3 regions of the Anaerobacillus sp. 1_MG-2023 genome follow, and region 2 is predicted to be linked to each of the others. Evidence: riboswitches for the same ligand, from Rfam matches in the RefSeq annotation. Region 2 holds a riboswitch; each other region holds the start of a gene.
The links. Region 2 has a riboswitch for lysine ahead of lysA (diaminopimelate decarboxylase). Riboswitches for the same ligand answer to the same signal wherever they lie in the genome.

Region 1 (4,907 bases), on a different contig from region 2:
GAAATTCCGAACTTCTCAGAAACACCTGCAACATATGTTTCGGAAATGGAAATGAGTGAAGACAAACCTGCAAGTACAAGTGAAGCAAAGAATAAGAATCCGAACAAACCGTTCAAAGCTGGGAACTCATTGATAATTTGAGGGAAGACAACGAAGGCTAGTCCTACGCCACCGCTCACTACTTCGCCAACGCTAAGTCCTTGCTGCTGAGCCATAAATCCAAGCGCTGAGAATACCCCAATACCTGCTAGAAGCTCAAACGCCGAGTTACCAAAACCAGTAATAAACGCGTTATTCGTAATATCTGATTTCTTAGGTAAGTAACTAGAATAAGTAATCATAATAGCAAAAGCAATGGATAAACTGAAGAAAATTTGCCCGTATGCAGCAACCCAAACACTTCCTGAAGTAATGCTATCAAAATTCGGTGTAAAGAAAGCATTTAGACCTTCAGCAGCACCAGGCAGTGTCACTGCTCGAATCACAATGATTAAGAAAAGAACAATTAATGTAGGAATGAAAATTTTATTAGCACGCTCAATGCCCTTTTTAACTCCAGCAAGAAGTACGCCAAGTGTAATGATCCATACGGCAATTAATGGAAGGAATACGCCTGGTACGATACTACCTGTTTGTCCAGGATCAACCGTTAATTTCAAATAATCATTGAAGAGGAATGCTTCTGTATCAGAACCCCAACTTTGATTAAATGCAAAATAGCTATAAGAGATGGCCCACGCAATAATTACCGCGTAGTATGTGGAGATGACGAATGCAACGATAACGCCCCACCACCCTAGCCATTCCATTTTCTTATTCATTCTAAAGAATGAAAGTGGTGCGGACCCACGGAATTTATGACCCAATGTAAATTCAAGAATAAGAATTGGAATTCCGGCTGTTAATAATGCAAATAAATAAGGAATAAAAAATGCCCCACCACCGTTGTCATAGGCTACGGCCGGAAATCTCCAAATGTTCCCTAGACCTATTGCTGAACCAACTGCGGCTAAAATAAAACCAGCCCTTGTCCCCCATTGCGCACGATTTTCCAAATAAATTACCCCCTTAGACAAATGTTAACCTTTTTCACCATAAGCCCCCTTCCAGAAAAAGGTTAAGACTTTTAAGTAAATTCAGATTATTTTGTTTATAGTATATCTAGTACGTATGTCCTTGTCAAAACAATCTTTTTACATTTTTCGTATGAATCGTTCAATTTTCTATATAAATCTCTCCTTTTTTGTGAAAATACATAAAAAAACAGGAGGAATATCCTCCTGTTTGATTAATGATTTGCCATTTCAACTGGTCTGTTGGCATATTTTCCTTTTAGCATGAAAATTAATAATCCGAATAGAATCGCTGTTGCCACAAGACCAAGAATGGAACTACCAGTAAAGCCAAGAACCAAATATCCTAGTATAGAAATACCTGCAACGAGCAATGCATAAGGCAACTGGGTCATCACATGATCGATATGGTGACTACCTGCGCCTGTGGAAGAAAGAATCGTTGTATCCGAAATTGGTGAGCAGTGATCTCCAAATACAGCTCCTGCAAGAACAGCGGCAAGTACAGGAAGCATGTAGGTAGGATCCGTAGCAGCGGCAATCTCTCCTGCGATCGGAAGCATAATGCCAAATGTTCCCCACGAAGTTCCCGTTGCAAACGCCATAACACCTGCAAGTAGGAACAAAATAGCTGGTAAGAAGCCAATCACAATATGGTCATTAACAAGTCCTGCAAGATACTTACCAGTTCCTAGCGAGCCGATAATTTCAATCAATGTCCATGCAAAGAAAAGAATGTATACGGCTGGAAGCATTGATTTAATGCCTTCCCAAATTCCTTTTCCAAGAACCGCTCCACCCATTCTTTTTGGAAAGAAGAAGAGGAGAGAAGTTATAAGTCCAATAATTCCACCATAAAGGAGAGAAGCAGCAACGTCTGTATTTTCAAAGACAGACAAAGCTGTCACGGCTGTATCCGTTCCGCTAACAGCCTGGATTCCTGTAATGATCATAAACGTAACAGTACCAGTAATTAGCATAATAATGGGCCATGCAAGATCAGCTACTTTCCCCTTCTCACTTTCAGGTAGTCCAGATGTTTGACCAGGTACGGCACCTTGATTCGGATCAAGCACTTCTCCTGTTTTCTGTGCACGGTCTTCATGTACTCTCATCGCCTTAAGATTAATGTCAAAATAACTAACAAAGAACACCATCGCCAGTGCGAAGAGAGCATACAAATTCATTGGAATCATTCTGATAAAAGCTTCTAACGCGCCAACACCTGTAATGCTATGCGTTGCTAATACACCACCAATTAACGCGATGATATAAGCCCCCCAGCTTGAAATAGGGGAAATAATACACATTGGTGCTGCAGTTGAATCAATGATATAGGCAAGCTTTGCCCTTGAAACATTGTGCCTGTCCGTAATCGGTCTACTAACGTTTCCAACTGCGAGCGAATTAAAGTAATCATCAATAAAAATAATAATACCAAATACCGCTGTGACAATCTGGGCGCCTACTCTTGTTTTCACGCGTTTCATGGCCCACTCGCCAAATGCGCGACTTCCACCTGAGATCGAAATAAAGGCCGTCATCATACCTAATAAAAGTAGGAAGAAAATAATGTACATGTTCCAAGTATTTAAACCACCGCTCTCGGAATCAATGAAGATCCCTTTTACGATTGTATAAATTTCTTCTAATGAATTTGGTACACTCCAATTGTTGATCATTAGCGCACCAAGAATAATGCCTACTCCTAGAGAAGGAAGCACTTTTCTAGTCACCACTACCATTAGCAAAGCTACGAGTGGTGGAATAATGGATAGAACTGAATTCTCCATGAATATCCTCCTAATAAATGATTGGTCATCATAACCGGAATGGACGCCTATCCCTCAACCTTCTTGTCGTGTTTGTATGCAAAAAAGCGAGCAATGATAGGATTGGTCCTATCATTGCTCGCTTCACCGAGTCAATGTTAAGTGTCCACCCCGATCAGTAGTTCTCCATTACAAGTTAGACTCATAATGACAGTTCGACACTTCTTCAATGTCGCCCCAACATAAATAATGTGACCGTTATTTATGCTTCGGCAGATCTCCCTTTCGATGCTGATCATTGGTGTCATTCTCCCAACACGTACTCATGAGGATCTGCTCCTCTACCTCATCGTATAAGATAAGGAACAATATTAAGTTCAGTTTTAAAGTATACCTTACTTTCGTTGTTTGTGCAATTGTAGATTGTTCCAGAGATATTTCTATTAGAAAGGAACTATTTTCTTATCTATCGACATTTAACAATGACGATGAATAATGGGGTTCCTTGTCTTAATCGGGCTTTGGCAAAACGATCGATGGATTCCCACCATTTCCATTATCACCATTATAATAATAAGGAACGTCTCCCTGAATAAATAGATCCCCGATTTTTACGGAGTTCGACACCTCAGTATTCTTTGTAGAGAAAGGGATAATTACGTTCATCTCAACTTTAATATTGATATACACCTCAAGATACGTGTTGTTAATTCCCGTTTCTTTCACCTTTGTATCAATATTAGAAACCACATCTCCAATCATTTCAAACCGCACTGGAATCCTCGGTCCAAAATTTGAGAGAAGAACATTATTTGTAGCCATCCCTAAAGGTATAGAGTATACGATTCCTTGTTGATTTTCGGTACCTTCGTAATCGATATCTATATCATTCTTAAAGGTTTCCAGCTTATCTAAATCACCAGCTTCAACATAATCTAAATAAGTTTGAACTCGTTCTGTGGCCTCTGAAATCAATCGATTATAAACTTGCGAGTTAAAGCTATAACTTGGTACTTTTTCGGAATCATTACCATGAACGATAATTAAATTCTCAACGTCAATACCGTCTGCGATCTTCTTTGAAATGGCATCATTTATTGCTTGCGCAGCAACTTGACGTGTTTTTGTTTCAGCAATACTGATTAAGCTTGGTTCAATTCCTTTATTAACAATCCATAATCCTTGAACCGTAGTAAAGATAAAAATAATAAAGGAGATGACAAAAACATATCGAAAGGGAAGCGGTCCCTTTCTAAAGAATTTTCTGCGAGTTCGAAACAACGTGAACCCTCCCTTCTCTTCTTCATGTATATGCCATGGAGAAGAGAAGTATGGACAATTTCCTAGAAAGAGCCAAAATCAAGCTACTAGATGTGTCATAATCGAAAAGAAAGCCGTAGCAAGTGCTACGGCTTTCTTCACATCATCTTAAGCATCGCGTCTCTACCCTTAGTTCCAATCGTAATGCCTCGCGCTTCTGCTTCAAGCGTAACAGATTCGAGCGGTGCATCAAGCAGTTGTTCAATAGACCGTACACCAACAGCTCTTCCTGCGATAATCTTTCGGTCGCTTAACTTTTCATTAAGTAAGGCTACATCGAGTGCGCCGCACATGATATACCCATTGTCATTCATGACCGCTAGAAAATTCGTTTTCGGAAGCTGCATACTTACCGCTATAAAAGGATGACCGTCAATCAAGATTGGTGACATAGTGATCACGTCATTCCCGCCTCCTGACCTGAATGAATATCACTATATCTATATGAGACAAAGAGCATGTTTGACAATCAAACGCTGAAAATTTTAATGTCTATTTTCTAAACGCCATGCAAGGAGATCTCGAAGCATTTCAGGTAAAAAGTATTTCTTTTTAGCATGCTTCATTTGAGGATAGAATTTCCCAAATGTGAACATATCAGCCGTCGCAACGGCATATTCTTCATCAGAAACAAGCTTCTTTCCGTTGTGAAAAACATCTGTTACATGATAGAGGCCGTCGTCCATTTTGACAGAGGTAACCTCAAGTCCATCAAATGCCATAATCCCCATTACCTCACCTC
Region 2 (4,907 bases):
TGGGGAATCAAAGATCCGTTTGATATGGGGAGTGCGATGGCGCCAGCGGCAGCAGATACATTGGCCACACATTTTGAGGACCTGAATGTAAAGCCTTCAGATTATGACTTAATTGTTACTGGAGATTTATCTGCAGTTGGTTCTCCGATTGTTCGTGATTTATTGCTTGAGAAAGGGTTTGACATTACTAATAATCATAATGATTGTGGGTTAATGATCTATCGTCCAGACCAGAAAGAAGTATTCGCAGGTGGAAGTGGATGTGCCTGTTCGGCGGTTGTTACGTATGGTCATCTCATAGAGCTTCTAAAACAAGGGAAGTATTCAAAAATTCTTGTTACAGCTACAGGATGCTTGCATAGCCCCGTTATGGTGCAGCAGAAAGAAAGTATGCCTGCTATCGCTCATGCAGTGGTTTTTGAGCGAGTTGGAGGTGAGGAATAGTGGAATACTTCATTGCTTTTGCAGTAGGAGGAGCCATTTGTGTTGTAGGTCAGTTATTGCTCGATATTTTTAGATTAACACCAGCTCATGTCATGTCATCTTTTGTTGTGGCTGGAGCGATTCTTGACGGGTTTGGTATATACGATCGACTGATTGAATTCGCAGGAGCTGGTGCGACAGTGCCAATTACGAGCTTCGGACATTCCTTGCTACATGGGGCGATGCAGCAAGGAGAGGAACATGGATTTATAGGCATTGCAATGGGGATATTTCAGTTAACTTCAGCTGGAATTTCATCAGCTATTGTTTTCGGATTTATCATAGCCATTATATTCAAACCAAAGGGGTGAATGAATTGAACAAGCGGCGGGTTATTTTCGTTACTGATGGAGATCTTTACGCGCAAAAAGCAATTGAAAAAGTGGCTTCGGATATTGGCGGGAGATGCATTAGCCAATCAGCAGGAAATCCTACCCCGCTTGCTGGTTATGAAATTATTTCCCTAATTAAAGAAGCTCCACACGATCCAATCTTTGTAATGTTTGATGATAGTGGTTTTCCGGGTGAAGGTTATGGAGAACTAGCGATGCAGGCTGTGGCTGAGGATGAAGATGTTGAACTACTTGGTGCGATTGCAGTTGCCTCGAGAACACACTTCTCTGAATGGACGAGAGTAGATGTTTCCATTGATAGGGATGGTGAATTAACACATTTCGGTGTTGATAAGAATGGATTTGCTGATATGGAAGCTGGGAGAATAGATGGGGATACTGTATCTATTTTAGATAAACTGAATGTCCCTATTATTATAGGTGTCGGTGATATAGGTAAAATGTCTGGACTTGATGATCCGGAGGTTGGGTCGCCTATAACATTGAAAGCCGTTCAAATTCTGCTTGAAAGGAGCGGTTTCTATGACAACAAAAATGAATAACAAACAAGAAATATTTAAAAAATTAAAAGAAAATGAAGAATTCTTGAAAAAATCAATTGGCATTGGGGAAAGTTTTGACGTAGGTGTACGTAAACTCAAGATTTTGAATAAAGAAATACAATTCTATTATTGTACTGGATTATGTGATACATCAATCATTGTTGAGATCATGCGTGAATTGATGGAATTAGATGATCATCATCGCTTGACCGTTAAATTCGAGCAAGTTATCCATAATCATTTGCCCCATCAGCAAGTAACAAAAGTAGAGACGTTCGATGAGGTCGTCGATCAAGTTCTTTCTGGACTGATCGCTGTATTTATGGAAGGCGAAGAGATTGCTTACATTATTGATGTTCGAAAGTATCCAGGTAGAACGCCTCAGGAGCCAGACACTGAGAAAGTGATTAGAGGTTCTAGAGACGGTTTCACAGAAAATATTATTGAGAATACTGCACTTACTAGAAGGCGTATTAGAGATGGTCGTTTGCGTAATGAAATATTTCAAATCGGAGAGCGTTCTAAAACGGATGTGTGTATCACTTATATTCAGGATGTAGCTAACCCAAACTTAGTAGAAATCATTAAGAAAAAACTAAAAGAAATTAATATTGATGGTATTCCTATGGCTGATAAAACTGTCGAAGAGTTTTTAGTGCATCAGGCGGGAAATCCTTTTCCACTTGTACGATATACGGAAAGGCCAGATGTAGCCGCATCCCATTTGTTAGAAGGGCATGTCTTAATTATCGTTGATACTTCTCCGAGTGTTATTATTACACCAACAACCTTTTTCCACCATGTTCAACATGCAGAAGAATACAGGGAAGCTCCATTACCTGGTGCATTCTTGAGATGGGTCCGCTTTGGAGGAATGCTAGCAGCGCTATTGTTACTTCCCCTGTGGTTATTGGCGGTATATGAACCAGGGTTGTTGCCTAAATCGATTGATTTTATTGGGCCAAATGATGAAACGAATGTACCGATATTTATTCAAATCATTCTTGCAGAAATTGGGATCGAAACGCTGAGAATGGCCGCCATTCATACGCCTACCCCGCTTTCTACAGCGATGGGTTTAATTGCAGCTGTATTAATTGGTCAAATTGCTATCGATGTAGGATTATTTGTGCCAGAAGTTATTCTGTATGTTTCTATTGCGGCTATAGGTTCTTACGCAACGCCCAGTTATGAGTTATCAATAGCGAACAAACTAGTTAGATTATTACTACTTTTCCTTGTCTTTTTCTTCAGAGTTCCAGGATATATAATAGGCGTGACAGCTATTATTCTCTTCCTAGTCGCCTTAAAGCCATTAAATACACCTTATTTATGGCCATTCATTCCTTTTAATGCAAAAGCGTTTATTCAAGTGCTAATTCGCGTTTCTGTTCCTTTGACAAAACTGCGTCCAAGTATTACAGAGCCCCAGAATGAAACGAAGCAGCCGGACAAACCACTTGCCGAATCTTAAAAAGTATGATAATTTATTTCTTAATCGAATAGACCTCATTGAACGTAATGGGGATAGAGGCGCAAAACGAATGAGTAAGATATCTGAGCATAGAATGGAATGCGAAGACGATATCAGAAAGGTCAATTTGCCGAAGTGAGAAAGGACCCATTCTTTTCTTGCTGGGCTGCTGCTGAATAAGTTGCAGACTGTCACTGGAGGATGGATTTCTTTCAGTGGTGAGCTAATCCAACTCGTGAGGATACGGAGAAAAACAGCCTATCTATAAAGTTGGCTGTTTTTCTTATTGTGTGGAGGGAGCTCGCATTTATATAAGCGAGAGGGGAGAAATGATTGTGAATTTATACAGTACATCTGCAATTTCAGAAGAGGGGCATCTAACAGTTGGAGGGATCGATACGGTCCAATTAGGAAAAAAATTTGGCACTGCGTTATATGTTTATGACGTGGCCATGATTCGAGATAAAGCAAGGGCGTTTCGAAGTGCCTTTGAACGTGAAAATGTAAACTATCAAGTAGCTTATGCTAGTAAGGCCTTTTCATGTATGGCAATGATCCAACTTGCAGAAGAAGAAGGATTAAGTTTAGATGTTGTATCCGGTGGAGAGCTTTATACTGCTTTGAAGGCGGGTTTTCCCGTGGAGCGCATTCATTTTCATGGAAATAACAAAAGTGAATCTGAAATTAGAATGGCGCTTGATGCAGAAATAGGTTGCTTCGTTGTTGATAATTTTTACGAATTATCTCTACTTGAGCAAATTGCAGAAGAAAAAAATGTGAAAGCTAATGTGCTGCTGCGTATAACACCAGGTATTGAAGCACATACGCATGATTATATTTTAACAGGCCAAGAAGATTCCAAATTTGGTTTTGATTTACAGAGTGGTCAGGTAGAACGCGCGATATTGGATGTAACAAAAATGAGTGCTATTCATCTTCTTGGACTTCATTGTCATATAGGCTCACAAATTTTTGAAACAAATGGCTTTGTAATGGCGATTGAAAAGATCTATAGCTATCTTACAACATGGTACGATGCCTATGGTTTTGAGCCTGAAGTCCTTAACCTTGGTGGAGGATTTGGAATCCGATATACGAGCGAAGATCACCCACTACCAGTAGGGAACTACATTGAAGCTATGATTGAAACAATCAGAAATCAGGTAACAGGGCAAATGAACATGCCTGAGATCTGGATTGAACCTGGGCGTTCACTAGTAGGAGAAGCTGGACTAACGTTATATACGGTTGGTTCACACAAAAATGTTCCAGAGTTGAGACATTACCTCGCTGTAGATGGAGGGATGACGGATAATTTACGCCCTGCTCTCTATCAGGCAAAATATGAAGCCACAATAGCAAATCGAATGAATGAAGCAAAAGATCACCTATACTCTGTAGCAGGAAAGTGCTGTGAATCAGGTGATATGTTAATTTGGGATTGCCAGTTACAGCGAGCGATTGCTGGCGATACAATGGCTGTTTTTTCAACGGGGGCATATGGTTATTCCATGGCAAATAACTACAATAGATTACCAAGACCGGCTGTAGTTTTTGTTGAAAATGGTGAGGCAAACCTTGTTGTTGAGAGAGAGTCATACGAGGATTTAGTTCGACATGATTTGCCATTAAAACAAGCGATTATATCAAAATAATAGTTGAAAAGCATAAATGATATGGAACAGCTTCAGTCTGTGCTATAATGAAAGAGCTTTTAAGAAAATTGTTAGTGCAGGAGGATTTATTTATGAAAAAAGGAACAATTGCATTTGAAAATGGAGAAGTTATTGAAATTGAATTTTATCCAGAAGCAGCACCTAACACTGTTGCTAACTTTGAGAAACTTGCAAATGAAGGTTTCTACAACGGTGTGAACTTCCACCGCGTAATCCCAGGTTTTGTTGCTCAAGGCGGAGATCCTACAGGTTCTGGAATGGGTGGACCAGGATATACAATTGACTGTGAAACAGAAGGTAACCCTCATAAACACGTAGCAGGCTCATTGTCTATGGCACATGCTGGTAAAAACACGGGCGGCAGTCAGTTTTTCCTAGT
Region 3 (4,907 bases), on a different contig from region 2:
CATGTTCTCACCATTAATACCAAGCTTTTGACTTACACATACATCAAAAATTTCTCTCGTAGCAATATCACGCGGTACAAGGTTTCCGTATGCTGGGTATTTTTCCTCTAGGAAATACCATGGTTTACCGTCTTTATACGTCCAAACGCGGCCACCTTCGCCACGTGCAGATTCACTCATAAGACGAAGCTTGTCATCACCAGGGATTGCCGTTGGATGAATTTGAATAAATTCCCCATTGGAATAAATAGCCCCTTGCTGATAAAGCGCACCAGCAGCAGAACCTGTATTAATAACAGAGTTTGTACTCTTACCGAAGATAATACCAGGTCCACCTGTCGCCATAATAACCGCATCTGCTTCAAAACTTCTTATTTCAGAAGTTGTTAAGTTTTCACCCACAACTCCTCGGCATACACCTTCCTCATCTAAAATAGCGGAGAGAAATTCCCATCCTTCATATTTTGTAACGAGGCCTGCTACTTCATGGCGACGAACTTGCTCATCAAGCGCATATAGAAGCTGTTGCCCGGTTGTTGCACCGGCAAAAGCAGTGCGGTGATGTTGTGTTCCACCAAAGCGTCTGAAATCTAGTAGACCTTCTGGTGTTCTGTTAAACATTACGCCCATACGATCCATTAAGTGAATGATACCAGGCGCTGCATCACACATTGCTTTTACTGGAGGTTGATTTGCAAGGAAATCGCCTCCATAAACTGTATCATCAAAGTGCTCCCAAGGAGAATCTCCTTCTCCTTTTGTATTAACAGCCCCGTTAATTCCCCCCTGCGCACATACAGAGTGAGAACGTTTTACTGGAACGATGGAAAGAAGATCTACTTGCATTCCAGCTTCCGCAGCTTTGATGGTAGCCATCAAACCTGCAAGGCCGCCTCCAACTATCACTAATTTACCTTTACTCATAAGAACAGTTCCCCCTTAAATGCTGGCTCTGTCTGAAAGTTATGTATCAGACGTGGTGAAGACAGTTCACTTTCTTAAACAAATGCAAATAATGCGCGCATGCCAACAACTGAAAGTGCAACGAAAATGACCATTGTTACGTATGTCATCGTACGCTGTGATTTTGGTGTTACTGTGAAGCCCCAGCTTACAAAGAATGACCATAAGCCATTTGCGAAGTGGAAGACAGTACCAAGTACACCAACGATGTAAAAGATCATCATTCCTGGATTAGACAAGATATCAGCCATCATTTGGAAGTTTACTTCTGCTCCCATCGCAGCCTGTATTCTCGTTTGCCAGACGTGCCAAGTTACAAATATTAATACGATAACGCCAGAAATCCGCTGCAAATAAAACATCCAGTTACGTAAATAGCCATATCGACTTACGTTGTTTTTGGATTGAAACGCGATATAAACGCCGTAAATCGCATGGAATAAGAGCGGTAAGAAAATAACGAAAATTTCAAGCAAATACCTGTAAGGAAGGCTCTCCATAAAATGAGCTGCGTCATTAAACGCCTCGGGCCCTCTTGTTGCAAAATAGTTAACAGTAAGATGCTGAGTAACATAAAGTCCGAGCGGAATTACTCCTAGAAGCGAATGCAATTTTCGGCTTACAAAGTCTCGACTTGCGGCCATGTTTTGTGTGTCCCCCTTTTAAGTTGTTAAGCTACCATCTGCCAGTGCATTTTTTCTAATAAAGAAGTCTTTGCATGCACAGAAATCATCGCTTTCTGTCGATTATATTGTGACATACCCATTGTACTCCCATCATTTAGGACCGTCAAGAAAACGTGTACATTTAGATTTTTCAAAATTCCCTTACAACACCTGAGTATATCTCAATTGAATACGCTTTCTATATAAATAAATTCTATCTATGGTTCTATGGAGGATTTGTCGATAAAACGTTATAATTATTTTGTAGAAAAGCTGGGAGGAATTTATGTTTAAGAAGCGCACAAACTCGATTGATTATAGTCATGAAATAGAAACAACTGCTTTTGGATATGAATTTTATAGAGAAGTTCTTATTCCTGAACTTCTTGGAAGTGAACAGCCGGCTGTTTTATATTGGACTGGAAAAGAAATGGCCAGGCAATTCCCGCTCTCCACTCGAGAAGAGATCGAGGATTTTTTTCAGCGTGCTGGATGGGGTAAATTATCAATTGCACAAGAAAAAAAGAATGAAGTAACGTTTGATCTTCAGTCAGCTCTTATCACTGAGCGAAGAAGTACTAGTCGAAATGCTTGTTATCAACTTGAAGCAGGTTTTCTTGCTGAACAATATCAAAATATGCTTCGTTGCATCGCTGAAGCCTATGAAACTGATAAAAAGAATGAAATTCAATTCACAGTAAAATGGGACCCAAAAGATCAGATTGAATAAAAAGGAGACCACATGTGGTCTCCTTTTTGATTACATTTGTTTAACAGGGGTTCTTTCATCTAGTTGAAATTTATCGTGTAGCGACTCAATAGCATAAATCATTTTATCTTCTGGAACGATCGTTGACACTTTGATTTCTGATGTACTCACCATCTTCATTTCTACCCCGTGTTCAGCAAGCACTTCAAACATTTGTGCCGCAACACCAGGGTTAGAAATCATACCTGATCCTACTATCGATACCTTAGCAAGTTCTGATTCGTGATAAATATGTTCGTAGGGAAGTTTCACTTTAATGCGACGGAGCACATCAAGAGTTAATTCAAGAGAGGCAGTTTCAATTGAAAATGAGATACTCGTTGTATTTTTCTCTCCTGTACTTTGAATGATCACATCTACATTAATACCATTTGCCGCAAGAGATGAGAACAAGGAAGGAAGTGTTGTAATCTCATTCGGCAAACCCGAAATTGTTATTTTCGTTACGTTACTTTCAAAAGCCAGACCTCTAACCACCAAATTTTGTTCCATTGATACGACCTCCTCAATTAGCGTTCCAGGTTCATTCGTAAAGCTCGAGCGGACCTCAAGCAAGATGTTATAGTTTTTTGCAAACTCAACCGCTCTAGGATGTAAGACACCAGCCCCAAGGTTAGCAAGTTCAAGCATTTCATCATAAGAAATCGTAGAAAGCTTTCTTGCACCCTTCACATATCGAGGATCTGTCGTATACACACCATCTACATCTGTATAAATCTCACAACGATCCGCTTTAAGAGCTGCTGCAATCGCCACAGCTGTTGTATCGGAACCACCTCGCCCTAGCGTTGCGATGTCATACGTATCAGTTAGCCCCTGGAATCCTGCTACTATCACAATTTTTCCCTCAGCAAGGTGTTGATTCATACGTGAAGCATCAATATCGAGGATTCTTGCATTGCCGTGTAGCGACTCTGTTTTAATTCCTGCTTGCCAGCCAGTCAATGAAATGGCATCGTACCCTTCTTCATTTAATGCCATTGAAAGAAGCGCTGTTGTCACTTGTTCTCCAGTCGTTAGAAGCATATCAAGCTCTCTTGCAGACGGTGTAGCTGTTATCCCTTTTGATAATCCTAAAAGCTCATCCGTTGTTTTGCCCATCGCTGAAACAACCGCAACAACCTCATCTCCATTATTTACAGCTTCCATAAGCCTTTTGGAAACATTTTTGATTTTCTCAACATCTCCAACAGACGTGCCTCCGAATTTCAATACGCGTAGTCCCACTCTCTCCATCCTTTCTTTCATGCAGCTCGTTATCCCTCATAGTGCGTTAATATCGCACGTTACAAACACTCACTAACTAAGAGTCGAAATGGATATTAAAAACTCGGCCACTCACCAGATTGAAATAGCGATAGCCTTCATTTTTTTATACTTTAAACCTGTAAAGCGTTTATTAAAGTATAAAAAAACAACAATGAGAAAAACCTCACTGTTGTTTTCATAACAAATCCAAGAAAACGTCCCTTTGTGAGATAGTTCTCCATCCAATTCCCGGGTAGGTATTGGATGACAGCTCTGCACTTATTCAATACAGATCCAGCTTCAGACGGATAAGCGTCTTTCCACTTCGGCAAATCCCCCTTTCAGCTCCTATCACTGAGTCTTAACACTCTTCAGTAAGCTTACTGTTGGTTTTTGCGCCTCTACCATCACTTCAACTTTCGAAGTGTGGAACTATTAAATTTCACTCATTATAACGAACTTACGTGAATGCCGCAACATGTTCTTACAAATTAGTTTGATTGACTTTCAAATCGAGCGATTACTTCCTCTGCAACATTCATTGGTAGTCCTGCGTTGTGTAAGTCTTCAACGCTCGCTTCTTTCATCTTTTTAATCGATCCAAAATGATTTAGCAGCTTCTTTTTTCTCTTCTCTCCGATACCGGGAATATCGTCAAGACTTGACTTAAGCATCGATTTCCCTCGAAGCTGTCGATGAAACGTAATCGCAAATCGGTGTACTTCATCTTGAATCCTTTGCAACAGGTAGAATTCCTGACTATTTCTTGGTAGATAAACAGCCTCTGGAGGATCACCAATAAGAAGATGAGACGTTTTATGTTTCTCATCTTTCGTCAGCGAACAAACCGGTATGTCTAGACCAAGCTCATTCTCGAGCACATCCTGTGACGCCTGTATTTGAGCTATTCCGCCGTCAATAATAATTAAGTCAGGAAGCGGACCATTTTCCTTAAGCATTCTTGAATATCTTCTTCTCACAACCTCTTTCATAGAACCTACATCGTTTGGTCCTTCCACAGTTTTGATTTTGTACTTGCGATACTCATTTTTCTTTGGCTTTCCATCAAGAAAAACAACCATAGCGGATACAGGGTTCGTTCCCTGAATGTTCGAGTTATCAAAAGCTTCAATTCTAAGTGGAGCTTCTATATTAAGCTTTTCTCCCAAGTTTTCAACAGCATCAATCGTTCTTTTCTCGTCGCGTTCAATTAATGAAAATTTCTCATTAATGGCAATGGTCGCGTTCTTCATTGTAAGCTC

Region 1: it holds a riboswitch for lysine, as region 2 does, so the genes downstream of both, Q4550_RS20135 (Na+/H+ antiporter NhaC family protein) here and lysA (diaminopimelate decarboxylase) in region 2, are expected to answer to the same signal.
Region 3: it holds a riboswitch for lysine, as region 2 does, so the genes downstream of both, Q4550_RS09290 (aspartate kinase) here and lysA (diaminopimelate decarboxylase) in region 2, are expected to answer to the same signal.

The regions. Positions count from the first base shown of each region.
Region 1 covers NZ_JAUORD010000015.1:78,611-83,517, reverse strand. The annotation lists gene Q4550_RS20140 (sodium-dependent transporter) at 1-1,055, opposite strand, end outside; gene Q4550_RS20135 (Na+/H+ antiporter NhaC family protein) at 1,289-2,866, opposite strand; lysine riboswitch at 3,017-3,197, opposite strand; gene yunB (sporulation protein YunB) at 3,356-4,126, opposite strand; gene Q4550_RS20125 (YunC family protein) at 4,264-4,557, opposite strand; gene Q4550_RS20120 (bifunctional metallophosphatase/5'-nucleotidase) at 4,651-4,907, opposite strand, start outside.
Region 2 covers NZ_JAUORD010000002.1:309,934-314,840, forward strand. The annotation lists gene spoVAD (stage V sporulation protein AD) at 1-444, shown strand, start outside; gene spoVAE (stage V sporulation protein AE) at 444-794, shown strand; gene spoVAEA (stage V sporulation protein SpoVABEA) at 800-1,378, shown strand; gene Q4550_RS05390 (spore germination protein) at 1,359-2,852, shown strand; lysine riboswitch at 2,899-3,086, shown strand; gene lysA (diaminopimelate decarboxylase) at 3,188-4,507, shown strand; gene Q4550_RS05400 (peptidylprolyl isomerase) at 4,600-4,907, shown strand, end outside.
Region 3 covers NZ_JAUORD010000004.1:146,939-151,845, forward strand. The annotation lists gene sdhA (succinate dehydrogenase flavoprotein subunit) at 1-924, opposite strand, end outside; gene Q4550_RS09280 (succinate dehydrogenase cytochrome b558 subunit) at 999-1,607, opposite strand; gene Q4550_RS09285 (YslB family protein) at 1,915-2,358, shown strand; gene Q4550_RS09290 (aspartate kinase) at 2,389-3,624, opposite strand; lysine riboswitch at 3,869-4,057, opposite strand; gene uvrC (excinuclease ABC subunit UvrC) at 4,137-4,907, opposite strand, start outside.